2 regions of the Agrococcus sp. TSP3-2-1 genome follow, and region 2 is predicted to be linked to the other one. Evidence: riboswitches for the same ligand, from Rfam matches in the RefSeq annotation. Region 2 holds a riboswitch; the other holds the start of a gene.
What was found. Region 2 has a riboswitch for thiamine pyrophosphate ahead of ACP7BI_RS08200 (ECF transporter S component). Riboswitches for the same ligand answer to the same signal wherever they lie in the genome.
Positions count from the first base shown of each region.

Region 1: it holds a riboswitch for thiamine pyrophosphate, as region 2 does, so the genes downstream of both, thiM (hydroxyethylthiazole kinase) here and ACP7BI_RS08200 (ECF transporter S component) in region 2, are expected to answer to the same signal.

Region 1 is NZ_JAFCWN010000010.1:21,039-32,680, reverse strand. Features, by position in the region: gene ACP7BI_RS12725 (MFS transporter) at 1-667, opposite strand, end outside; gene ACP7BI_RS12720 (siderophore-interacting protein) at 780-1,577, shown strand; gene ACP7BI_RS12715 (glyceraldehyde-3-phosphate dehydrogenase) at 1,685-3,127, shown strand; gene ACP7BI_RS12710 (FBP domain-containing protein) at 3,219-3,719, shown strand; gene ACP7BI_RS12705 (S10 family peptidase) at 3,748-5,241, shown strand; tRNA gene ACP7BI_RS12700 (tRNA-Pro) at 5,347-5,420, shown strand; gene ACP7BI_RS12695 (hypothetical protein) at 5,466-5,936, opposite strand; gene ACP7BI_RS12690 (TetR/AcrR family transcriptional regulator) at 6,016-6,246, shown strand; TPP riboswitch at 6,260-6,351, shown strand; gene thiM (hydroxyethylthiazole kinase) at 6,343-7,152, shown strand; gene thiE (thiamine phosphate synthase) at 7,149-7,802, shown strand; gene ACP7BI_RS12675 (bifunctional hydroxymethylpyrimidine kinase/phosphomethylpyrimidine kinase) at 7,826-9,304, shown strand; gene ACP7BI_RS12670 (NUDIX domain-containing protein) at 9,308-9,676, shown strand; gene ACP7BI_RS12665 (hypothetical protein) at 9,769-9,924, shown strand; gene ACP7BI_RS12660 (hypothetical protein) at 10,005-10,175, shown strand; gene ACP7BI_RS12655 (GAF domain-containing protein) at 10,240-10,698, shown strand; gene ACP7BI_RS12650 (aldo/keto reductase) at 10,738-11,568, shown strand; gene ACP7BI_RS12645 (NAD-dependent epimerase/dehydratase family protein) at 11,570-11,642, shown strand, end outside.
Region 2 is NZ_JAFCWN010000004.1:281,589-293,230, forward strand. Features, by position in the region: gene ACP7BI_RS08150 (Rv2578c family radical SAM protein) at 1-992, opposite strand, end outside; gene ACP7BI_RS08155 (YdcF family protein) at 1,058-2,029, shown strand; gene gatC (Asp-tRNA(Asn)/Glu-tRNA(Gln) amidotransferase subunit GatC) at 2,067-2,366, shown strand; gene gatA (Asp-tRNA(Asn)/Glu-tRNA(Gln) amidotransferase subunit GatA) at 2,366-3,892, shown strand; gene gatB (Asp-tRNA(Asn)/Glu-tRNA(Gln) amidotransferase subunit GatB) at 3,889-5,400, shown strand; gene ACP7BI_RS08175 (GlsB/YeaQ/YmgE family stress response membrane protein) at 5,515-5,787, shown strand; partial or broken gene ACP7BI_RS08180 (LLM class F420-dependent oxidoreductase) at 5,887-6,780, opposite strand; gene ACP7BI_RS08185 (LLM class F420-dependent oxidoreductase) at 6,868-7,902, shown strand; gene ACP7BI_RS08190 (DUF3097 domain-containing protein) at 7,931-8,785, shown strand; gene ACP7BI_RS08195 (SGNH/GDSL hydrolase family protein) at 8,782-9,543, opposite strand; TPP riboswitch at 9,590-9,699, shown strand; gene ACP7BI_RS08200 (ECF transporter S component) at 9,721-10,344, shown strand; gene ACP7BI_RS08205 (ABC transporter ATP-binding protein) at 10,341-11,642, shown strand, end outside.

The sequences.
Region 1 (11,642 bases), on a different contig from region 2:
CGACGGCGATCATGAGCCACAGCCTGGGGTTCCGGAACGCCGAGATCTCGCGCTTCGCGCTCCGCGTCGGGTCGCCCGGCTGCCGCGGCAGCGCGATCGCGGCGAGCACGAGGGTGATGAGGAAGATGATGGCGACGGCCGCATACGTCCAGCGCCAGCCGGCGACCTGGCCGAGCCACGTGCCGAGCGGCACGCCGATCACGTTCGCGATCGTGAGCCCCGAGAGCGCGAGCGCGACGCCCGCGCCCTGCCGCCCAGGCCCCATGATGCGCGCGGCGAGCAGCGCCGCGACGCCGAAGTAGGCGCCGTGCGGCAGCCCGGCGACGAAGCGCGCGGCGACCGTGAGCTCGAACGTCGGCATGAGGCCGCTCGCGAGGTTCGCGACGGCGAACGCGGCGGCGAGCAGCAGCACGAGCGTCTTCTGCGACATCTTCGCGGCCCAGACCGACACGAGCGGCGCGCCGACGACGACGCCGAGCGCGTAGGCGGTGATGAGCCAGCCGGCGTGCGCGATGCCGCCGGCCGGGTCGGCGTCGAACGCGGGCACGAGGTCGCTCGCGGCGAGGGGGAGGATGCCCATCGTCGCGAACTCGGTCGTGCCGATCCCGAATCCGCCGAGCGCGAGGGTGAAGAGCGCGAGGGATCGTCGCGCGGGAGTCAGCTGCATGCTGCTGTCGATGCTACGCGCCGGGGATCGAGACGGATGCGCTCCGGCGGCCTCGCTTGCTACCTTGGTAAGGCTTGCCTCACTTGAGGCACCCATCCCCAGGAGGATTCGCATGGCGGGACCCGAGCGCGTCGCTGCGGTCGCACCCAAGTTCATCGAGCTCGAGGTGCTCGACAACCAGCAGGTGTCGCCGCACATCCGTCGCGTGACCCTCGGCGGTGACGAGGTCTCGGCGATGACGCCGCAGGGCTTCGACCAGTGGTTCCGCTTCTTCATGCGCCGCGAGGGGCAGGACGTGCTGCGGGTGCCGAAGAGCCCCTCCACGTGGTTCCCGCAGTACCTCGCGATGCGGGAGCAGCACCGCCCCTGGATCCGCAACTACACGGTGCGCGGCTTCCGGCTCGACCTCGGCGAGCTCGACATCGACTTCGTCTGCCACGAGGATCCAGGCCCCGGCGCGGCATGGGCGATGGCAGCGGAGCGCGGCGAGCGCGCCGTGCTGCTCGACGAGGGGCTGCTCTACAACGACGACGGTCTCGAGGGCGAGATCCTCATGGTCGGCGACGAGTCGGTGCTGCCGGCGGTCGCGGGCGTGTGCGGCTCGCTCGAGGACGACGCGCGCGGCACGGTCGTGCTCGAGGTCGGCCACCGCGACGACATCCAGGAGTTCCGCCGCCCGGCCGGCGTCGACATCCGCTGGATCGAGCGCGGGAGCCTCCGCGAGGGCCAGGCGGCGCTCGAGGAGCTGCGCGGGATGCGCATGCCCGAGGCGTTCGGCTACGCCTACGCGGCGGGGGAGCAGCAGCTCGCCACGGGTGCCCGCCGCCACCTCGTGCGCGATCGCGGGATCGACAAGCGGCGCATCACCTTCACGGGCTACTGGAAGCTCGGCAAGGCGTACGTCTCCTGAGGCGAGCGTCGGAAAGTTCGCGCGAACTTTCGCCCTGGTGACGTTGCCGCCATCCTGGCCGTCCGTTTCGACGGTCGTGACGCATCCGCTTGCCTAACGTGTAATTCGTGGCATCCGCAACCGTTCCCGCCGTCGACAGCGCCCACCAGGCGTGGCTCGACCGCGTCGCCCTGGCCGAGTCCGCCGTCCCCATCATCGGGCGGCTCTACCGGGAGCGCGATGTCGTCACGCACGTGCACGGCAAGCAGCTCGTGAACCAGTCGCCGATCGAGATCCTCAAGGCGCACAAGTGGGCCCGCCGCGTGGGCGAGCGCGTGCTGCGCATCGAGGACTCGATGGCGGTGCTGCGCCTCGTCGACGAGCTCGGCATCCGCGGCGTCTCGCTCGACCTCGGCCTGCTGCTGGGCGATGCGCCCGAGAGCGGCCTCGAGGAGTGGGCGCGCGAGCGCGTCGCCGAGCTGCCGACGTGGGAGCAGGACCAGCCGACCGACGTCGTGCTCTACGGCTTCGGCCGCATCGGCCGCCTGCTCGCGCGGATCCTCATCGGCCACGCGGGCCGCGGCCTCGGCCTGCGCCTGCGCGCGATCGTCGTGCGCCGCGGCGGCGAGAACGACCTCGAGAAGCGCGCGAGCCTGCTGCGCCGCGACTCGGTGCACGGCGCCTTCCAGGGCACGATCGAGATCGACCGCGAGGCGAACACGATCCTCGCGAACGGCACGCTCATCCAGGTCATCTACTCCGACGACCCGTCGAGCGTCGACTACACCCAGCACGGCATCGAGCACGCCGTCGTCGTCGACAACACCGGCCGGTGGCGCGACGAGGCGGGCCTCGCGCAGCACCTCGAGTGCCCCGGCGTCGACCGCGTCGTGCTCACCGCGCCGGGCAAGAGCCCGCTCAAGAACGTCGTCTTCGGCGTCAACCACGAGACCATCGGCGCCGACGACCGCATCGTCACCGCCGCATCCTGCACGACGAACGCCATCACGCCGGTGCTCAAGGTCATCAACGACGCCTACGGCATCGAGCACGGCCACGTCGAGACGGTGCATTCGTACACGAACGACCAGAACCTCATCGACAACTTCCACAAGGGCGCGCGCCGCGGCCGCTCGGCGGCGCTCAACATGGTGCTCACCGAGACCGGTGCGGCGAAGGCGGTCTCGAAGGCGCTGCCCGAGCTCGAGGGCAAGCTGACCGGCAACGCGATCCGCGTGCCGACGCCCAACGTGTCGATGGCGATCCTCAACCTCTCGCTCGAGCAGGCCGTCGAGCGCGACGCCGTCAACGAGCTGCTGCGCCGCACGTCGCTCACCGGCGAGCTGCGCGCGCAGATCGACTTCACCGACTCGGCCGAGGTCGTCTCCTCCGACTTCGTCGGCAACAACCGCGCCGGCATCGTCGACGGACTCGCGACGATCGCGACCGGCCGCCACCTCGTGCTCTACGTCTGGTACGACAACGAGTTCGGCTACTCGTCGCAGGTCATCCGCGTCATCGAGCACATGGCCGACCAGATGGCCAAGGCCCGGCAGCTCGCCCCGGCCTGACACGACTTGCCCCCGTCGGGACTCTCCTGGGTGGAGGCCCGACGGGGGCAAACCCCTCGATGCCCAGCGCGCATCCGATAGCGTCGTCGGCATGCGCGAGGTGACCGAGGAGCAGCTCCGCGCGTGCTTCGTGAACGCGACGCGGCGCGAGCTCGAGCAGCTGCCCATGCCGGGGCTGCACGAGACCATCTGGGACGAGCGGGAGTACCTCGGCTGGCGCGATCAGCGCTCGAGCCGGGTCGGCTACATCGTCCACTGGCGCGGCGACGAGCTCGTCGGGGTCGTCGTGCGCGCGGCGCCCGGCGGCCTGCGCCCCGGCATCGCGGCGATGTGCTCGATGTGCCACTCGACGCAGCCCGCGACCCAGGTGCGGATGTTCAGCGCCCGGCTCGCGAGCCTCGACGGCGACACCGGCAGCTCGATCGGCACGTACCTCTGCGACGACCTCGCGTGCTCGCACATCATCCGCAGCGGCCCGCCGCACCTGACGAGCCCGGCGCGCATCGCTGCGCGCGGTGCCGCGCTGCTCGAGCGGCTCGAGCGCTTCACCGCCCGGGTCGAGCGCGCGACGCGCGAGGCGCGCGAGGGCTGAGCGGCCTGCGGTTCGATAGCGTCGGCGCGTGAACGACACGCAGCGCAGCGACGACTCCAAGCCCGCACCCGACACCGGCATCACGCAGCTCGACGACGAGCTCATCACCACGCGGCACACGCTCGCGACCGACGAGGGCGAGCTCGCCTACACGGCGCGATCGGGCCGCGTCGTGCTGTGGCAGGAGAAGACGGAGGACGACGTCTTCCGCGGCCGCCGCGCCCGCGCGCAAGTCGCGATCACCGCCTACACGCTCGACGGCGCCGATCCGACGCAGCGTCCGGTGACCTTCGCGTTCAACGGCGGTCCGGGATCGGCGAGCGTGTGGCTGCACATGGGCGTGCTCGGGCCGCGCCGCGTGGTGATGGGCGACGCGGGCTCGCTCGCCGCGCCGCCCTACGGCATCGCCGACAATCCCGAGTCGCTCCTGCGCGTCTCCGACCTCGTCTTCATCGACCCCGTCTCGACCGGTCGCTCGCGGCCCGCCGAGGGCGAGAAGGCGAAGGACTTCCACGGCTTCACCGCCGACATCGAGTCGGTCGCCGAGATCGTCCGCCAGTGGGTGACGGCCGAGGGCCGCTGGCTGAGCCCGAAGTTCCTCGCGGGCGAGTCGTACGGGACGACGCGCGCCGCGGGCCTCGCGCAGCACCTGCAGGGCGAGCTGGGCATGTACCTCAACGGGCTGCTGCTCATCTCGAGCGTGCTCGACTTCTCGACCGCCAACTTCGAGCGCGGCGGCGACCGCGCGCACGCGATGTACCTGCCGTTCTATGCTGCGACGGCGTGGCAGCACGGCTTCCACGGAGGCCGCTCGCTCGAGGAGGTCGTCGCCGAGGCGCAGGACTACGCGGCACGCGACTACCCGTACGCGCTGGCTCGAGGCGCCAGGCTGACGGCGGAGGAGAGGGCGGATGCGGTGGCTCGCGTCGCGCGCCTCACCGGCTTGAGCGAGTCCTACGTCGACCGCGCGGACCTGCGCATCGAGCACTGGCGCTACTTCGGCGAGCTGCTGCGCGACCGCGGCCTCACCGTCGGCCGGCTCGACTCCCGCTTCACCGGCCCCGCGGCGAGCGGGATCGCCGAGCACATGGACGCCGACCCGTCGATGGACGCCATCCTCGGGCCGTACGCGGCCGCCTACCAGCACTACCTCCACCACGAGCTCGGCGTGCGCGACACCGGGCCGTACCACGTGTTCGGCAAGGACGTCATCGAGCACTGGAGCTACAAGGAGTTCGAGAACGCGCCCGTCTACGTCATCGACCGGCTCTCGCGCGCGATGCGGCAGAACCCGCACCTCGCGGTGCACTTCGCGTACGGCTGGTTCGACGGGGCGACGCCGTTCTCGGCGGCCGAGGACTCGGTCGCGCACCTGCAGATCCCCGAGGCGCTGCGCGACAACCTCGAGCACCGCTACTACGAGGCCGGCCACATGATGTACGTGCACGAGCCCTCGCGCGTCGCGCAAGCGGCGGACCTCGCCGACTTCGTCCGCCGCCGCTCCGGTCGCTCCGCTCCCTGAGCCGGTCCGCGCCGAAGGCGCCGAGCGTGTCGAAGGGCGAAGCAGCACCTCCCGCATGCGGTAGTCTGTCTTGGTTGCCTCCGGGCGACTCGGTCGCGAGAGCGACGGGATGTGGCGCAGCTTGGTAGCGCACCTGACTGGGGGTCAGGGGGTCGCAGGTTCAAATCCTGTCATCCCGACAGGAAAGCCCAGGTGAGAGCACGTTTCTTGCCTGGGCTTCGTCGTCAGTGTCGGAGGGTTTGCGCAGACCTTCGCCGACCCAGGCGCGATGCGTCGCGAAAGCCGTGAGTGGGTGCGCTGCCGCGGGCCGGGACACGGCCGGGACCGGGCTGGACGGAGCGACGACCTTCATACCGGGCACGAAGGGGTACGGATGACGAGGGGGGCGCAGGCCTGGCCATGCCGTAGATCTTCGCGGCGTGGTTGACGATCTGATCCAGCGCGAGCAGCGAGAAGTTGATGGTCATGATCTCCACCACCGGGCGAAGCCCCAGCATGGCGGCACCGATCGCGGCACCGGTGAAGCCCTCCTCGGCGATCGGGGTGTCGACGGTGGCCTCCTCGCCCAGGTCCAGATGGCAATAGCCGCCGATCTCCGCCTGCGTGTACGAGCGAGCCGCACGCTCCTCGAATCGACGGATCGCATGGTTGGCGACGGGCGTCGACTCACGAGGCCCATAAGCGGGGAAGGCCACCAAGAGCGACGATTCAGCGAACAGGGTTCGCAAGCGGGGCCGTCCGACCGCTGAAGAGCGCGCGCAACGCAGGGATCAGATCCTCCATGCGGCCGTCGGTTCGTTCGTCGCGAGCGGCTACGGCCAGGTCACGATCGACGAGATCGCCACCGCTTCCCGGGTCACCAAACGCACGATCTACGCGTACTTCGGCGACAAGGCGGAGGTGTTCACCGCCGCTATCGAGCGGTTCCGCGCTCGCGACCTTGCGAATCTCGAATCGACCGCGGACGCTCTGCTCGACGTCGCGTCGCGGCTCTCCTGCGGGTAGCGTGGAGGGATAACCACGTGACACGGGGTGCCCGGCAGGGCTGAGATCACACCCGTCGAACCTGATCTAGTTCGTACTAGCGAAGGGATGTCGCGCATGACGCGCACGCCAGAGAACCTGCTCGATTTCACCTGTTACGCCCTGGACGGGGTGCGCGCCCAAGCGCCGCTCGTGCACTGCATCACCAACAGCGTGGTGGTGAACGTCACCGCCAATGCACTCCTCGCCCTCGGCGCATCGGCCGCGATGGTCGACATCCCCGGCGAGGCCGGACCGTTCGCCCGGGTCGCGTCCGGCCTCCTCGTAAATCTCGGGACGCCGGCCACGGAGCAGCGGGAGGCGATGTTCGAGGCGGTGGAGGCCGCGAACGGCGCGGGAACGCCGTGGGTGCTCGACCCAGTCGCGGTCGGCTCCCTCCCAGTGCGGACATCCCTGAGCCACACACTGAAGGATCTGCACCCAACCATCGTGCGGGGGAACGCGTCGGAGATAATCGCCGTGGCCGGCTCTGGTGCGGGTGGACGGGGCGTGGACGCCTCCGACGGGGTGGACGCTGCCGTGTCGGCCGCGCAGTCGCTGGCCGAGCGCACCGGGGGAGTCGTCGCGATATCCGGGCCGGTGGACGTCGTCACCGACGGACGCGGTCTGGTGCGGATCGCCAACGGCGACGCGCTGCTGACGAGGATCACCGGAGGCGGGTGCGCGCTCGGCGCGGTGATGGCCGCGTTTGCAGCGGTGGACGCAGATCGGTTTGCGACCACGGTCGCCGCGATCGCCGTCTACACGGTCGCGGCGGAGCTCGCCGCCGAGCGCTCCGCGGGGCCGGGCAGCTTCCAGCCGGCGTTCCTCGACGCGCTCGCCGCTGTCGACGCGGACACCGTCCGCAGCAGGGCGGTGCTGTCGTGAGCGTCGATCTGTCGCTGTATCTCGTGACGGACTCTCGCCTTGCCGCGTCGGCCGGCCACGAGCTGGCCGACCTTGCCCGCGCGGCGGCGGAGGGTGGCGTGACGGTGGTGCAAGTGAGGGAGAAGGACACCTCTGCCGGCGCGTTCCTGGAGATGGTGCTGCGCGTCGCCGACGTCCTCCCCTCTGAAGTCGCAGTTCTGGTGAACGACCGGGTGGACGTGTTCCTCGCCGCCCGCTATGCCGGGGCCCGGGTTGCCGGCGTTCACGTCGGTCAGTCCGATCTGCCAGTGGAGGCGGTGCGGGAGCTGATCGGGCCGGATGCGGTCCTCGGGCTGAGCGCGGCCACGCCGGAGCAGCTCCGTCTCGCCGCAGACAGTCCCGCCCGCGTTGACTACGTCGGCATCGGGGCCGTGCACGCCACGACCACGAAGAAGGACGCGCCCGAGCCGCTCGGCCTGGACCGGTTCGCCGATCTGGTGGCGGCGAGCGCGCTGCCCGCGGTCGGGATCGGGGGAGTTACGAGGGCCGATCTGCCGGCGATGCGCTCGGCGGGAGCGGCCGGAGCCGCGGTCGTCTCGGCGATCTGCTCGGCCCCCGACCCCCAGGCCGCCGCGGGCGAGCTGCGCGCGGCCTGGGAGGCAGCATCGTGACCGGGGCTCGGCGGGCGCCGCGCGTGTTGAGCATCGCGGGCACCGACCCGACGGGCGGCGCTGGCATCCAGGCGGATCTGAAGAGCATCGCCGCGAACGGCGGCTACGGCATGGCGGCAATCACCGCACTGGTCGCGCAGAACACCCACGGCGTCCGCTCCGTGCATGTGCCTCCGGTCCCGTTCCTTGCCGAGCAGCTCGATGCGGTGTCGGACGACGTGGAGATCGACGCGGTCAAGATCGGCATGCTCGCCACCACGGGCGTCATCCACACCGTGCGGGACTGGCTCGACCGCGTCCGCCCGCCGGTCGTGGTGCTCGACCCGGTGATGGTCGCCACCAGCGGCGACCGTCTCCTCGACGCGGACGCCGAACAGGCGCTACGCGAACTGCTCTCCCGCACGGACCTGCTCACCCCGAACATCCCGGAACTGGCCATCCTCGCCGGCGAGCCCGCCGCGACCGACTGGGCGGCGGTGGTAGCACAGGCGGGACGGGTCTCCGTGCGATACGCGGTGCGCGTGCTCGCGAAAGGCGGCCACCTCGCAGGGGCGGAGCTGCCCGACGCGCTCGTCGACGCGCGCGGCGACTCCGTCGAGATCGTCGAGTTCCCCGGCATCCGCATCGACACGACCAACACGCACGGCACCGGCTGTTCGCTGTCTTCCGCCCTCGCCACCCGGTACGCACGCTCGGGGGACTGGACCGAGGCGGTGGGGGAGTCCAAACGGTGGCTCAGCGAGAGCATCCGCCACGGCGCCGAGCTGGAGGTCGGTTCGGGGCACGGACCGATCAGTCACTTCGCGGGGCTGTGGGAACGCGGCGGCAGCGAAACCCGTCCCGCGCCCGCGGAGGTCGAGGCGCAGTGGTGGGAGCACATCCGCGAACTCCGGGACGGGATCGACGAACTGCCGTTCGTCACCGGGCTGGGAGACGGCACCATCGACCGCGACGCGTTCCTCTGGTATCTGGCGCAGGACGCCCTCTACCTCCGCGACTACTCCCGCGTGCTCGCCGACGCCAGCCGTCTCGCGCCGACGGCCGAGGAGCAGGCGTTCTGGGCCGGATCCGCGCAGGGCGCCATCGCAGCCGAGCTGCAGCTGCACGAGAGCTGGCTCACCTCGGAGGCCATTGAGGGTGCGCGGCCCAGCGACACCACGACCGCGTATCTGAACCATCTGCTCGCGTGCGCGGCCCGCGGGGACTACCCGGTGCTGATCGCTGCGGCGCTGCCGTGCTTCTGGCTCTACCAGGACGTCGGAACCCGCCTCCACCCCCTCTCCCATCCCCGGCATCCCTACCGGTCCTGGCTCGACACCTACGCCGATCCGGCATTCGAGGCCTCCACGCGGCGTGCGATCGACATCGTCACACAAGTCGCCGCCGCGGTGGACGAGACGAAGAGAGCCGAGATGCGCGAGGCGTTCCGTGCCTCGGCCGCTCACGAGCACGAGTTCTTCGCCGTCCCCACCTCACGGCGACCCACGCCAAGAGAGGCATGACCGATGTCTCCCATCCTCGCCGCGAGCGGTGGCGTCACGGACGACGCAGGCAGATTCCTGCTCGTCCGAAGGAGACATCCGGCGGAAGCTGGACGATGGAGTGTGCCCGGCGGAAGCGTCGAACCAGGCGAGACGATGCCCCAGGCCGTTGCTCGCGAGGTGCTCGAGGAGACGGGCATCGTCGTGACCGTTGGGAGGAGTTGTGTGGACCGGTCCTACCCCGGTGTGTTCGATCTAGAAGATGCTGTGCTCGAGCTGGACGACGGAGCCGCGCTGCGCCATGGGCTCTTGTACGGACCGGGGACGTGGTACTCGCGTGACGGCGCGAACGCACAGATCGCGCGCGACGGGACGCTCACCGCGACCGCATGACCGATCTCCTTCATCCACGTGGACGACGCCGCGACCGCAATGCGAGCGGCTCTGCCCTGGCCGCGCGGAGTGTGCCTGTCCAATCCAGGAAGGTGCGCAAGGTCTGCGGAGCGGACGAGGTCGACGACTTCTTCATCGTCACGAGCGACTTCCAGTGCTACCTCATCGCGGTCGCCGCAGTCTGCGGTCTCCAGGCGATCCACCTGAAGGGGTACAGCCACTACCGCGTCTCGCGGTGGGCAGACTGATGCGGACCCAGCCCGGCGGCGCGCCGTGGATCGCAGGAGGGTCGCATACGCTGTGGTCCTCTCCGACGGAAGGGGTCATCGTGCATCCAGCAGAAGAGCACTCCGCGCCGCAGCACATCCCGGGCGCCGACGAGCACAGCATCCCCGAGCTCGAAGCCGACCAGGACGTGCCGCCGCGCCCTGAGGAGGAGATCGCCGACGTCCTGCGGTCGGAGCCGGACACGGCGGATCATCGGCAGCGGGACCGCTGACCGTGACATCGGGGGACCGCCCCACCCCGTGATCGAGCTCGAGCCGCCTGTCTATCGCGCGCCCATGCGCTCCCGTCGCTCTGACGCCCCCGCCGGTGCCGCCGTCGAGCGGGCGTTCGCCCAGGGCCTCGTCGGCATGGGCGGCGCGCTCGACCCTGCGCCGCGCTCCGTCGCCGAGGCGGCGACGCTCGCGGCCGAGCAGCACGACGAGCGGCTCGCCGCTCGCATCGAGCGCTTCGCCGACGCGCCCGACGGCGCCTTCGTCTGGACTCGCGACGACGACGGGCTCGCCTGGCTCGGGCGGCTGGCCGGGCCGTGGCGCTACGACGCGAGCCCGGATGCGTCGGCTGCCGACCTCGTGCACGTGCGGCCGTGCGAGTGGCTCGGGGCGCCGATCGCCGACGCCGCAGTGCCGCCCGCGGTGAAGGCGACGTTCGCGCGCGGCGGCCTCAACTGGCAGCGCACCCATGACACAGCCGTCGCGTCGCTCTCGGCCGCCATCTGGGCGCGCGGCGTAGGGTGACGCCGAGGGGCCCCGTCCGGCCCGTCGGAGGAGCATCCGATGATCCCCACCACCACAGCCCACAGCGGCCTCACCCTGCCCGTGCTCGGCTTCGGCACCTACAAGCTCAAGGGCCGGGCGGGCACCGATGCAGTCGGCCGCGCGATCGAGCACGGCTACACGCTGCTCGACTCCGCCTTCAACTACGAGAACGAGGGCACGGTCGGTGCCGCCGTGCGCGCATCCGGTCGTCGTGACGACCTCATCGTCACGTCGAAGCTGCCCGGCCGGCACCACGAGCGCGACGCGGCGCTCGCGACGATCGAGGAGAGCGTCGCGCGCACGGGGCTCGAGCGGCTCGATCTCTACCTGATCCACTGGCCCAACCCGCGCGTCGGGAAGTACGTGGATGCGTGGGGCGCGCTCATCGAGGCGAAGGAGCGCGGGCTCGTGGAGGCGATCGGCGTGTGCAACTTCCTGCCCGAGCACCTCGAGCGACTGCGGGCGGAGACAGGCGTCGTCCCCGAGGTCAACCAGATCGAGCTGCACCCCTACTTCCCGCAGGAGGAGCAGCTCGCCTACGACCGCGAGCACGGCATCATCACGCAGGCGTGGAGCCCGCTCGGTCGCGGCAACGACCTGCTCGAGCGCGGCGAGGTCGTCGAGATCGCCGAGGCGCACGGCGCGACGCCCGCGCAAGTGCTGCTCGCGTGGGCGATCGCGCGCGGTGCGGTGCCACTGCCGAAGGCCGCGTCGGCCGAGCGGCAGCGCGAGAACCTCGGCGCGCTCGACGTGTCGCTCGGCGACGACGAGGTCGCCGCGATCACCGCGCTCCGCCGGCCCGACGGGCGGCTCGGCGGGCAGGATCCGGCGTCGTACGAGGAGCTGTGACATGACGGAGCAACGGCGCCGCATCCTCATCACCGGCGCGACGGGCGCCATCGGCCTCGTGATCTCCGAGCGGC
Region 2 (11,642 bases):
GAGATGCCGGTGCCGGGTGCGACGACGGTGCGGCCGAGCCCATAGCCGCGCTGCAGCGGGCGGATGCGATCGCGCAGCCACGAGCGGTAGTCGGGGTGCGCGTAGGACCCGAAGCGACCGCGCTCGTCGCGGTAGACCCGGTCGTAGAGCGGCAGCAGCTCGGGGTGCTCGGCGCGGAGCCACTGCAGGTACCACTCGCGCGCGCCGGGCCGCAGGTGCAGGGCGCTCGCGATCGCGCTCGTCGCGCCCGCCTCGGCGATCGCCGCGAACGCTCGCTCGAGGTGCTCGCGCGTGTCGGTGAGCCCCGGCATGATCGGCATCGCGAAGACGGCGCAGTCGAGCCCCGCCTCGCGGACGGCGCGCACCGTCTCGAGCCGAGAGCGCGTCGTCGGGGTGCCGGGCTCGACCTCCTGCTGCAGCTCGTCGTCGAAGATCGCGATCGACATCGCGATCGAGACCGGCACGTCGCGCGCGATCGACTGCAGCAGCGGCAGGTCGCGCCGCAGTAGCGTGCCCTTCGTGAGGATCGAGATCGAGGCGCCGTGCCGCGCGAGCGCGCGCAGCACGCCCGGCATGAGCCGGTAGCGGCCCTCCGCGCGCTGGTACGGGTCGGTGTTCGTGCCCAGCTGCACGGCGTCGACGTCGCGGCGCGGCCCCGCGAGCTCGCGCTCGAGCACCTCGACGAGATTGGCCTTCACGACGATGCGGGAGTCGAAGTCGGCGCCCGCGTCGAGGTCGAGGTAGGTGTGCGTGTTGCGCGCGAAGCAGTAGCGGCACGCGTGCTGGCAGCCGCGGTAGGGGTTGATCGTCCACGCGCCGCTCATGAAGCCGTCGCCCGCGACGTGGTTGAGCGCGCTCTTCGCCGTGATCTCGAGGAACGACATGCCGTCGAACCCCGGAGTCGGCCATGACTCGAGCACGCTCGAGCGCTCCTCGAGACCCGGCAGCGCGTCGTCGTCGACGTGCGTCGCGGCTTGCGTCTCCCATCGCATGACGATCATTCGAACACACGTTCGATCTTGCCGCAAGCGGCGCGCCGCCCGGTTAGGGTCGCAGCGTGACGGCGGTGCGGGGGCGGATGCGCGTGCTGGCTCCCGCGATCGTCTCCGGTGCGGTCGTGGTCGCGCTCGTCGCGATCGTCGGCGTCCTCGTGGCTGCGCCGGTCGCGCGCTGGCTCGACGCCGACGCTCGCGAGCCGCTCTGGGGCACCGTCGTCGTCGCCGCGGCGATCGCGACCATCACGCTCGGCGGCGCTTCGGCGTGGCACGGTCTCGTGCTCACGCGGCTCGTGCGCGTGCGGCTCGTCGACCGGCTCATCGCGGCGCTCGGAGCCGGCATGCTGCTGCTCGCCGCCGGCATCGTCGCCGCGGTCGGGATCGAGCCGGCGCTCGCGCGCGCCGCGCTGCTGCTCGCGGCGCCGCTCTGGGCCGCGGGCCTCGGCTTCGCGGTGCTCGTCGGCGCGATGCTGCTGCACGCGCGAGCGCCGCTGCACGAGCCGCCCGGCGCCGTGCTCATCCTCGGCGCGGGGCTCCGGGGGCGCGAGGTCGGCCCGCTGCTGCGCCGACGCGTCGAGCGGGGGGCGGAGGTCTGGCGCGCAGCGCTGCCCGGCCGGCCCGACGCCCGCATCGTCGTCGCCGGCGGCCAAGGGCCCGACGAGGTGCGCACCGAGGCGTCGGCGATGGCCGAGCACCTCGCCGGGCGGCTCGGCGTGCCGCCCGGCGCGATCGACCTCGAGCAGGCGTCGACCTCGACGCGCGAGAACCTCGAGCTCTCGCGGCCCTTCGTCACGGGGGAGCGGGCGCCGCTCGCGGTCGTCACGAGCGGCTACCACGCCTATCGCACGGCGTGGCTGCTCGCCGAGCTCGGCATGGACGGCGTCGTCGTCGGCGCGTGGACGCGACCCTCGTACCGACCCGGCGCCGTCGTGCGCGAGGCGCTCGCGATCGCCGCCGACGCGCGCCGGTGGTGCCTCGCGGCGGCACTCGCGATCGAGGCGCTCGCGGTCTGGGCGCTCGTCGTCGAGCCGTAGGATCGAGGGCGAACCCCCGCTGCCGACGAGGAGACGCATGTCCGAGATCACCCGCGACGACGTCCAGCACCTTGCTGGACTCGCTCGCATCGCGGTCACCGACGACGAGGTGACGAGCCTCACGAGCGAGCTGTCCGCGATCGTCGATGCGATCGCGACCGTGAGCGAGATCGCCGGCCCCGACGTGCCCGCCACGAGCCACCCCGTGCCGCTCTCGAACGTCATGCGCGACGACGTCGTCGGCGAGACGCTCTCGGCCGAGCAGATCTTCGCCGGTGCCCCGAGCCACGACGGCGAGCGCTTCCGCGTCTCGGCGATCCTGGGGGAGGAGCAGTGATGGAGCAGGCGCAGAGCGGGGATCTCACCCGCCTCGCGGGCCATGAGCTCGCGGCGCTCCTGCGCAGCGGCGAGGTCTCGTCGGTCGAGGCGACGCGGGCCCACCTCGACCGCATCGCCGAGGTCGACGGCGACGTGCACGCCTTCCTCCACGTCAACGAGGCCGCGCTCGAGCAGGCGAGGGCGATCGACGAGCGCCGCGCCGCCGGTGAGGAGCTCCACGAGCTCGCGGGCGCCCCGGTCGCGATCAAGGACGTGCTCTGCACGGTCGGCATGCCCTCGACCTCGGGCTCGCGCATCCTCGAGGGCTGGATCCCGCCCTACGACGCGACCGTCGTCGCCCGCCTGGGACGAGCCGGCCTCGTCGCGCTCGGCAAGACCAACATGGACGAGTTCGCGATGGGCTCGTCGACCGAGCACTCCGCCTACGGCCCGACTCGCAACCCGTGGGACCTCGAGCGCATCCCCGGCGGCTCGGGCGGCGGCTCGGCGGCCGCGGTCGCGGCGTTCGAGGCACCCTTCGCGCTCGGCTCCGACACCGGCGGCTCGATCCGGCAGCCCGCGGCCGTCACGGGCACGGTCGGCGTGAAGCCCACCTACGGCGGCGTGAGCCGCTACGGCGCGATCGCGCTCGCCTCGAGCCTCGACCAGGTCGGCCCCGTGACCCGCACGGTGCTCGACTCGGCGCTCATCCACGACGTCATCGGCGGCCACGACCCGCTCGACTCGACGAGCCTCGAGCGCGAGTGGCCCTCGTTCGCGGCGGCGGCGCGCGAGGGCGCGTCGAGGGGCGACCTCGCGGGCGTCAGGGTCGGCGTCATCAAGGAGCTCGACTCCGAGGGCATCGCCGCTGACGTGCAGGCGCGCTTCCAGGAGACCGTGCAGGTGCTGACGGATGCGGGGGCTGAGGTCGTCGAGGTCTCGTGCCCATCGTTCGCGTACTCGGTCGCCGCGTACTACCTCATCCTCCCGGCGGAGGCATCGAGCAACCTCGCGCGCTTCGACTCGGTGCGGTTCGGGCTGCGGGTCGAGCAGGCCGGGCAGACGGTCGAGGACGTCATGGCCGCGACGCGCGAGGCCGGCTTCGGCGCCGAGGTCAAGCGCCGCATCATCCTCGGCACCTACGCGCTCTCCGCGGGCTACTACGACGCCTACTACGGCTCGGCGCAGAAGGTGCGCACGCTCATCCAGCGCGACTTCGACGCCGCGTTCGAGCAGGCCGACATCCTCATCAGCCCCGCTGCGCCGACCACGGCGTTCAAGCTCGGCGAGAAGCTCGACGACCCGCTCGCGATGTACGTCAACGACATCACGACGATCCCGGCGAACCTCGCGGGCATCCCCGGCATGGGCCTGCCGATGGGCCTCGGCGACGACGGGCTGCCCGTCGGCCTGCAGCTGCTCGCGCCGATGTTCGAGGACGAGCGGCTCTACCGCGCAGGGGCCGCGATCGAGGCGCTCCTCGCACAGCGCTGGGGCGGCATCCTCGCCACCAAGGCACCCGAGCTCGCAGGAGGCGCTCGATGAAGGACAAGCTGATGGACTTCGACGAGGCGCTCGAGCGCTTCGAGCCCGTGCTGGGCTTCGAGGTGCACGTCGAGCTCGGCACGCGCACGAAGATGTTCTCCGCCGCGCCCAACCCCGCGCATCCGGACTTCCACGACGCCGAGCCCAACACGCTCGTCGACCCGCTGAGCCTCGGCCTGCCGGGCAGTCTGCCGGTGGTGAACGCCGAGGCCGTGCGCTACTCGATCTCGCTCGGGCTCGCGCTCGGGTGCGAGATCGCGCAGTCGTGCCGGTTCGCGCGGAAGAACTACTTCTACCCGGACACGCCGAAGAACTACCAGATCTCCCAGTACGACGAGCCCATCGCGTTCGAGGGCGCCGTCGAGATCGAGCTCGCCGACGGGCGGCAGGTCTCGATCCCGATCGAGCGCGCGCACATGGAGGAGGACGCGGGCAAGCTCACGCACGTGGGCGGCTCGACCGGCCGCATCCAGGGCGCCGAGTATTCGCTCGTCGACTACAACCGCGCGGGCGTGCCGCTCGTCGAGATCGTCACCAAGCCGATCTTCGGCGCCGAGCACGACGCTCCCGAGCTCGCGAAGCGCTACGTCGCGGCCATCCGCGACATCGTGCTCTCGCTCGGCATATCCGAGGCGCGCATGGAGCGCGGCAACCTGCGCTGCGACGCGAACGTGAGCCTGCGTCCGCGCGGCCAGGAGGCGCTCGGCACCCGCACCGAGACGAAGAACGTCAACTCGCTGCGCTCGGTCGAGCGCGCCGTGCGCTACGAGATCCAGCGGCAGGCGGCGATCCTCGCCGCGGGCGGCACGATCGTGCAGGAGACGCGGCACTGGCACGAGGACACGGGCGCGACGAGCCCGGGCCGACCGAAGTCGGACGCCGACGACTACCGGTACTTCCCCGAACCCGACCTGCTGCCGCTCGCGCCGAGCCGGGAGCTCGTCGAGGAGCTGCGCGCGCAGCTGCCGGAGCAGCCCGTCGCGCACCGCCGCCGCCTCAAGGCGGAGTGGGGCTTCACCGAGCTCGAGTTCCAGGACGTCGTGAACGGCGACATGCTGCACCTCGTCGAGGCGACGGTCGCCGCTGGCGCGACACCCGGGGCGGCGCGCAAGTGGTGGACGGGCGAGATCGCCCGGCTGGCGAACGAGCAGGGCGTCGAGGCGTCGAGCCTCGTCGAGCCGGCGCACGTCGCGCAGCTGCAGGCGCTCGTCGACGAGGGCGCGCTCACCGACCGGCTCGCGCGGCAGGTGCTCGAGGGCGTCATCGCCGGCGAGGGCGCTCCCGCCGAGGTCGTCGAGTCGAGGGGGCTCAAGGTCGTCACCGACGAGTCGGCGCTCGTCGCCGCGGTCGACGAGGCGCTTGCGGGCCAGCCGGACGTGCTGCAGAAGATCCGCGACGGCAAGGTGCAGGCGGCGGGCGCGGTCATCGGCGCCGTCATGAAGGCGATGCGCGGACAGGCCGATGCGGCACGAGTGCGGGAGATCGTCCTCCAGCGGGCTATGGATTAGTCAGGGACGCCCCAGGAACCTTCCAGGAACCTGCGGGAGGCTTGCTCCCAGTTCGCACAGGCGGGCTCGGCGGAGTGAAACCCTTGCACCGCTGCAGAGAGAAGGGACCACACTATGGGCATTCTCGGTTGGATCGTCCTCGGCCTCATCGCCGGCGCCATCGCCAAGCTGATCCTCCCCGGCCGTCAGGGCGGGGGCTGGATCATGACCCTCATCCTCGGCGTCGTCGGAGCACTGCTCGGCGGTTGGATCGGCTCCGTGCTGTTCAACACCGGCATCGAGGGCTTCTTCGACCTGTCGACGTGGCTGCTGGCCATCGGTGGCGCGCTGATCGTGCTCCTGATCTGGGGCCTCGTCACCAAGAACCGCGGTCGCACCACGGCATAACCGCCGTCGCGACGCACGAGAGGGGGCTGCCTGCGGGCAGCCCCCTTCCGCGTGCCCCCGCGTCTCAGCCCGCGACGGAGCGGTGACGCCCGCGAACGAGGCGAGCTCGTCCAGGTGGTCGAGGTCGTTCGTGTCGAGCACCTGCAGGTAGACGCGTTCGACGCCGTCGTCGGCGAGGCGGCCGAGCAGGTCCTCCACCTCGGCGCGCGAGCCGGCCACGCCGTGCTCGCGCAGCTCCTCGGGGTCGCGACCGATCGCATCCGCCCGCCGTCGGAACGTCGCCTCGTCGTCGCCGACGCACGCGACGAGCGCGACCGAGCGCACGACCGGGCGCTCGCGCTCCTCGCGCTCGATCGCCTCGTCGAGCGCGGCGAACAGGGGCCGGATGCGCTCGAACGGCGGGAACGAGAGGTTGTGCTCGTCGCCGAACTGCGCGGCGAGCCGTGGCGTGCGCTTCGCGCCCAGCCCGCCGACGATCACGGGGATGCGCTCCTGCACGGGCTGCGGGAGCGCGGGGGAGTCCTCGAGGCGGTAGTGGTCGCCGTCGAACGAGAATCGCGCGCCCGTGGGCGTCTGCCAGAACCCCGTCACGATCGCGAGCTGCTCCTCGAGCAGGTCGAAGCGGCGCTCGGGGAAGGGGATGCCGAAGGCGCGGTGCTCCTGCTCGAACCAGCCGGTGCCGAGGCCCAGCTCGACGCGGCCGCCCGACATCGCGTCGACGTTCGCGACCTGCACGGCGAGGATGCCGGGGAGCCGGTAGGTGACGGACGAGACGAGCGTGCCGAGCCGCACCCGCTCGGTGTCGCGAGCGAGGCCCGCGAGCGTCGTCCACGCATCCGTCGGCCCGTAGCCCGGGTCGCCGTCGCCCATGCGGAGGTAGTGGTCGGAGCGGAAGAAGCCGTCGAAGCCCAGCTGCTCGGTGCGCAGCGCGACCGCGAGCAGCTCGTCGTAGGAGGCGCCCTGCTGGGGCTCGGTGAAGATGCGGAAGTCCATGGAGCGAGGTTACGGAAGCGGCGCGCCGCTCGTGCATCCCGCACAACCCGACCGTTGCGCGGGGCCGGAGTGGGCAGGATGGGGACCATGGACTACGGCTACATGCTCGGCTACTGGAAGGCCGCGCCGCCCGCGGGGGCGCTCGAGGCGGTGCAGGCGGCGGAGCGGCTCGGCTTCGACTCGATCTGGACGTCGGAGGCATACGGATCGGATGCGTTCACGCCGCTCGCGTGGTGGGGTGCCGCCACGACGCGCATCCAGCTCGCGACCGGCATCGCGCAGCTCTCGGCGCGCACCGCGGCGTCGACCGCGATGACGGCGATGACGCTCGACCACCTCTCGGGCGGACGGGTCATCCTCGGGCTCGGCGTGAGCGGGCCGCAGGTCGTGGAGGGCTGGTACGGGCAGCCGTTCCCGAAGCCGCTCGCCCGCACGCGCGAGTACGTCGCGATCCTGCGCAGCATCATGGCGCGCGAGGCGCCCGTGACGGCGCCCGGCCCGCAGCTGCCGCTGCCGCTCACGGGCGAGGGCACGACGGGTCACGGCAAGCCGCTCATCTCGACGCTGCACCCGCTGCGGCAGCACATCCCGATCCACCTCGCCGCGGAGGGACCGAAGAACACGTCGCTCGCGGCCGAGATCGCCGACGGCTGGCTGCCGTTCCTGTTCTCGCCCGCGCAGGACGCCGCCTCGCGCGCGCTGCTCGAGGAGGGCTTCGCGAAGCGCGACGCGGCACTGCCGCCCGCGGATCGCTTCGAGGTCTCGGTGCCGGTGCCGATCGTCGTCGACGCCGACGTCGAGGCGGCGGCCGACCGGGTGCGGCCGATGATCGCGCTCTACGTCGGCGGGATGGGCGCGAAGGGCGCGAACTTCCACTACGACGCGGTCGCGCGGCTCGGGTTCGAGGCGGAGTGCGCCGAGATCCAGGAGCTCTACCTCGCGGGCCGCAAGGCCGAGGCGATCGCCGCGGTGCCGACGCGGCTCGTCGACGAGATCGCGCTCGTCGGGCCGATCGAGCGCGTGCGCGACGGGCTCGAGCGCTGGGAGGAGTCGGTCGTCACGCGCATCCTCGTGCAGGGCGACCTCGCGACGCTCGAGGCGGTCGCGCGCCTGCGCGGCTGAGCTTCCCGGCACGTCTACGATCGATCGAGTGCTGATCGACTGGGACTCGTGGGGCGGCGACGTGCTCTCGCCGGAGGCGGAGGCGGCCAGGAAGCCCCCGCCGCCCAAGCAGGTCGCGGCCGAGCGCGAGCTCGTCGTCGAGCGGCACGACGGCTACGTCGGCGCGGTCGTCGGCATCGAGGCGGGCCACGTGCAGCTCGAGGATCGGCGCGGCAAGGTGCGGCTCTTCCCGCTCGGCCGCGGCTTCCTCGTCGAGGGCGTCGAGGTCGAGCTCGTGCCGCCCGCGGTCGAGAAGACCGCGCCGACCCGCACGGCGTCGGGCTCCCGCGCCGTCGAGGGGCTCAAGGCGCGCGTCGCGCTCCCGAGCCGCATCCTCGTCGAGGGCACCCACGACGCCGAGCTCGTCGAGCAGGTGTGGGGCCACGACCTGCGGGTCGAGGGCGTCGTGGTCGAGCCGCTCCACGGGGTCGACGACCTCGCGGGCATCGTCGCGGAGTTCGCGCCGAGCGCGACGCGCCGCCTCGGCATCCTCGTCGACCACCTCGTGCCCGGCTCGAAGGAGACTCGGATCGCCCAAGCCGTGGAGCGCGGTCCGCACGCCGCGCACGTGCGCATCGTCGGGCATCCGTTCATCGACATCTGGCAGGCCGTCAAGCCCGCGCGGCTCGGGATCGAGCGCTGGCCCGACGTGCCGCGCGGCGAGGACTGGAAGCAGGGCACGCTCAAGCGGCTCGGGATGCCGCACGGCGACCAGCAGGACGTCGCGCGCGCGTGGCAGCGCATCCGCGGTCGCGTGCGCGATTGGAACGACCTCGATCCGGCCCTGCTCGCCCGCGTCGAGGAGCTCATCGACTTCGTGACGACGGGGCAGTCGGGGGCCTAGGCGATCGGCGGGACCTCGACGAAGCCGGGCAGCTTCGGGTCGCGGCCGTCGCCCGAGGAGCGACCCGTGAACCGGCGGCCGAGCCACGGCATCACGAACTCGCGGTAGTAGGCGACGTCGCGGCGGCCCTCGGCGGTCGAGATCGCCGCGAGGTCGCGCCACGACTCGGGCGCGGGGTGACCGAGCGCCCGCAGCACGTTGCTCGCGACGTGCGCGTGCCCGGCGGCGTTGAGGTGCAGCCGGTCGCGCGACCAGAAGCGGGGGCTCCGCAGCTCGACGTCCGACCAGTTGTCGACGTAGGGCGCGTCGAGGTCGGCGACCCGCGAGACGACGGCGCGCGCGAGCGCATCGCCGCGGCGCTGCATGACGGCGCCGATGGGCATGACGCCCGAGGGGTTGCCTCCCGAGAGCAAGATGGGGCGGATGCCTGCGGCCGCGATGCGGTGCGCGGCACCCGCGAGGCGCTCCCCGACGTGGTCGATCGAGACCTTCGGTCGGAGGATGTCGTTGCCGCCGCCGTTGATGCTGATCGCGTCGGGGCCGAGCGCGATCGCCGCGTCGAGCTGCTCGTGCAGGATCTGCCCGAGCTTGCGGCCGCGGATCGCGAGGTTCGCGTAGCGCACCGGTGCGGCCTGCGCGGTCGCGAGCCCAGCGGCGACGAAGTCTGCCCAGCCGCGCACCGAGCCGTCGGGCAGCTCGTCGCCCACGCCCTCGGTGAAGCTGTCGCCGATGGCCACGAACGATCCGATGTGCTGCACCCGTCGAGCCTACGCGCGCCACCCGCTCGGCGCCCCGGGCTAGACTGGCTGGCGACACGGGAGTCCGGTGCGCCGGGCTGAGAGGAAGGCTGAAGCCTTCGACCGTCAAACCTGATCTGGATCATGCCAGCGCAGGGAGGACACGCACCCGTGCCATTCCACCGAGAAAGGCACTTCATGACCAATGCATCCACTGCATCCGCCTCGTCGACCGGGCGCCGCCGCATCGGCCGCTGGCGGGTCGTCGACATCGTCGTCGCCGCCGTGCTCGGCGTCGCAACCGGCCTGCTGTTCGTGCTCTGGAACAGCGTCGGCTACGCATGGTTCAGCGTCATGGACGCGCTCACGCCCGGCTTCGGCGGCCTCGCCGTCGGCATCTGGCTGATCGGCGGCGTGCTGGGCGGGCTCATCATCCGCAAGCCGGGCGCGGCGCTCTTCGTGGAGCTGCTGGCGGCGACCGTGTCGATGCTGCTCGGCAGCCAGTGGTCGATTGAGACCGTCTACTCCGGCATCGCGCAGGGCCTGGGCGCCGAGCTGATCTTCCTGCTGTTCGCCTACCGACGCTTCGGCCTCGGCGTCGCCATGCTCGCCGGCATCGGCGCCGCCGTCGCCGCGTGGACGCTCGAGCTGTTCATCTCGGGCAACCTCGCCATGAGCGGTGAGTTCCTGATGATCTACCTCGGCTGCCTCGTCGTCTCGGGCGCCCTGCTCGCCGGCGTGGTCGGCTGGCTGCTGACACGGGCGCTGGCGGCGACCGGTGTGCTCGACCGCTTCGCGTCGGGTCGGTCGCGCGGCCGGTGACCGGCTCCCGCATCCGCGCTCGCGGGTGGGGCTGGCGGCACGCCGGGCGGGAGGCGCCCGCCGTCGCCGGGCTCGACCTCGACGTCGAGCCCGGCGAGCGCGTGCTGCTGCTCGGGCCTTCGGGCGCGGGCAAGTCGACGCTGCTCGCCGCGCTCGCCGGCGTGCTCGGCGGCGACGAGGAGGGCGAGGAGACCGGCGAGCTGCTCGTCGACGGCGCCCACCCCGCGAGCCGGCGCGGCCTCGCCGGGCTCGTGCTGCAGGACCCGCAGGCCAACACGATCATGTCGCGCGTCGGCGACGACGTCGCCTTCGGCTGCGAGAACCTCGCGGTGCCGCGCGACGAGATCTGGGCGCGCGTGCGGGACGCGCTCGGCGCCGTCGGCCTCGACGTCGGCCTCGACCGCTCGACGGCGGCGCTCTCGGGCGGGCAGCGGCAGCGGCTCGCGCTCGCGGGCGTCATCGCCATGCGGCCGGGCCTCATCCTGCTCGACGAGCCGACCGCGAACCTCGATCCCGTCGGCGTCGTCGAGGTGCGGGATGCGGTGGCGCGCGTCGCCGCCGAGACCGGGGCGACGCTCGTGGTCGTCGAGCACCGCGTCGACACGTGGCTGCCCGTCGTCGACCGCGTCGTCGTGCTCGAGCCGCGCGGGGGCGTCGCGGCAGACGGATCGCCCCACGCGGTGCTCGAGGTGCACGCGGAGCGCCTCGCGGCGGGCGGCGTGTGGGTGCCGGGGATCCCGGTCGAGGTCGAGCGCGCGCGCCGCGCGGCCGGGCCGGCGCTGCTCGTCGCGGAGGCGCTGCGGTCCGGCCGCGCTGGCGAGGCCGTGCACGAACCCGTCGACGTCGAGGTTCGTGCTGGCGAGGCACTCGTCGTCACCGGCCGGAACGGCGCTGGCAAGTCGACCCTCGCGCTCACCCTCGCGGGACTCCTGCCGCCGGTCGAGGGCGCGGTGCGCGCGACGACGGAGCTGCGCGGCGATGCAGCGGCCGAGGCGCCGATCCGCTGGCGACCGAGGCAGCTCGCGACGCGCATCGGCACGGTGTTCCAGCAGCCCGAGCACCAGTTCGTCGCCGCGCGCGTGCACGACGAGGTCGCGGCGGGGCTGCGGGCGCTCGGGCGGGACGACGCCCAGGTGCGCGACCGCGTCGACGCGCTCCTCGCGGCGCTGCGGCTCGACCACCTCGCCGACGTCAACCCCTTCACGCTCTCGGGCGGCGAGCAGCGGCGGCTCTCGGTCGCGACGGTCCTCGCGCCTGCGCCGCGCGTCATGGTGCTCGACGAGCCGACGTTCGGGCAG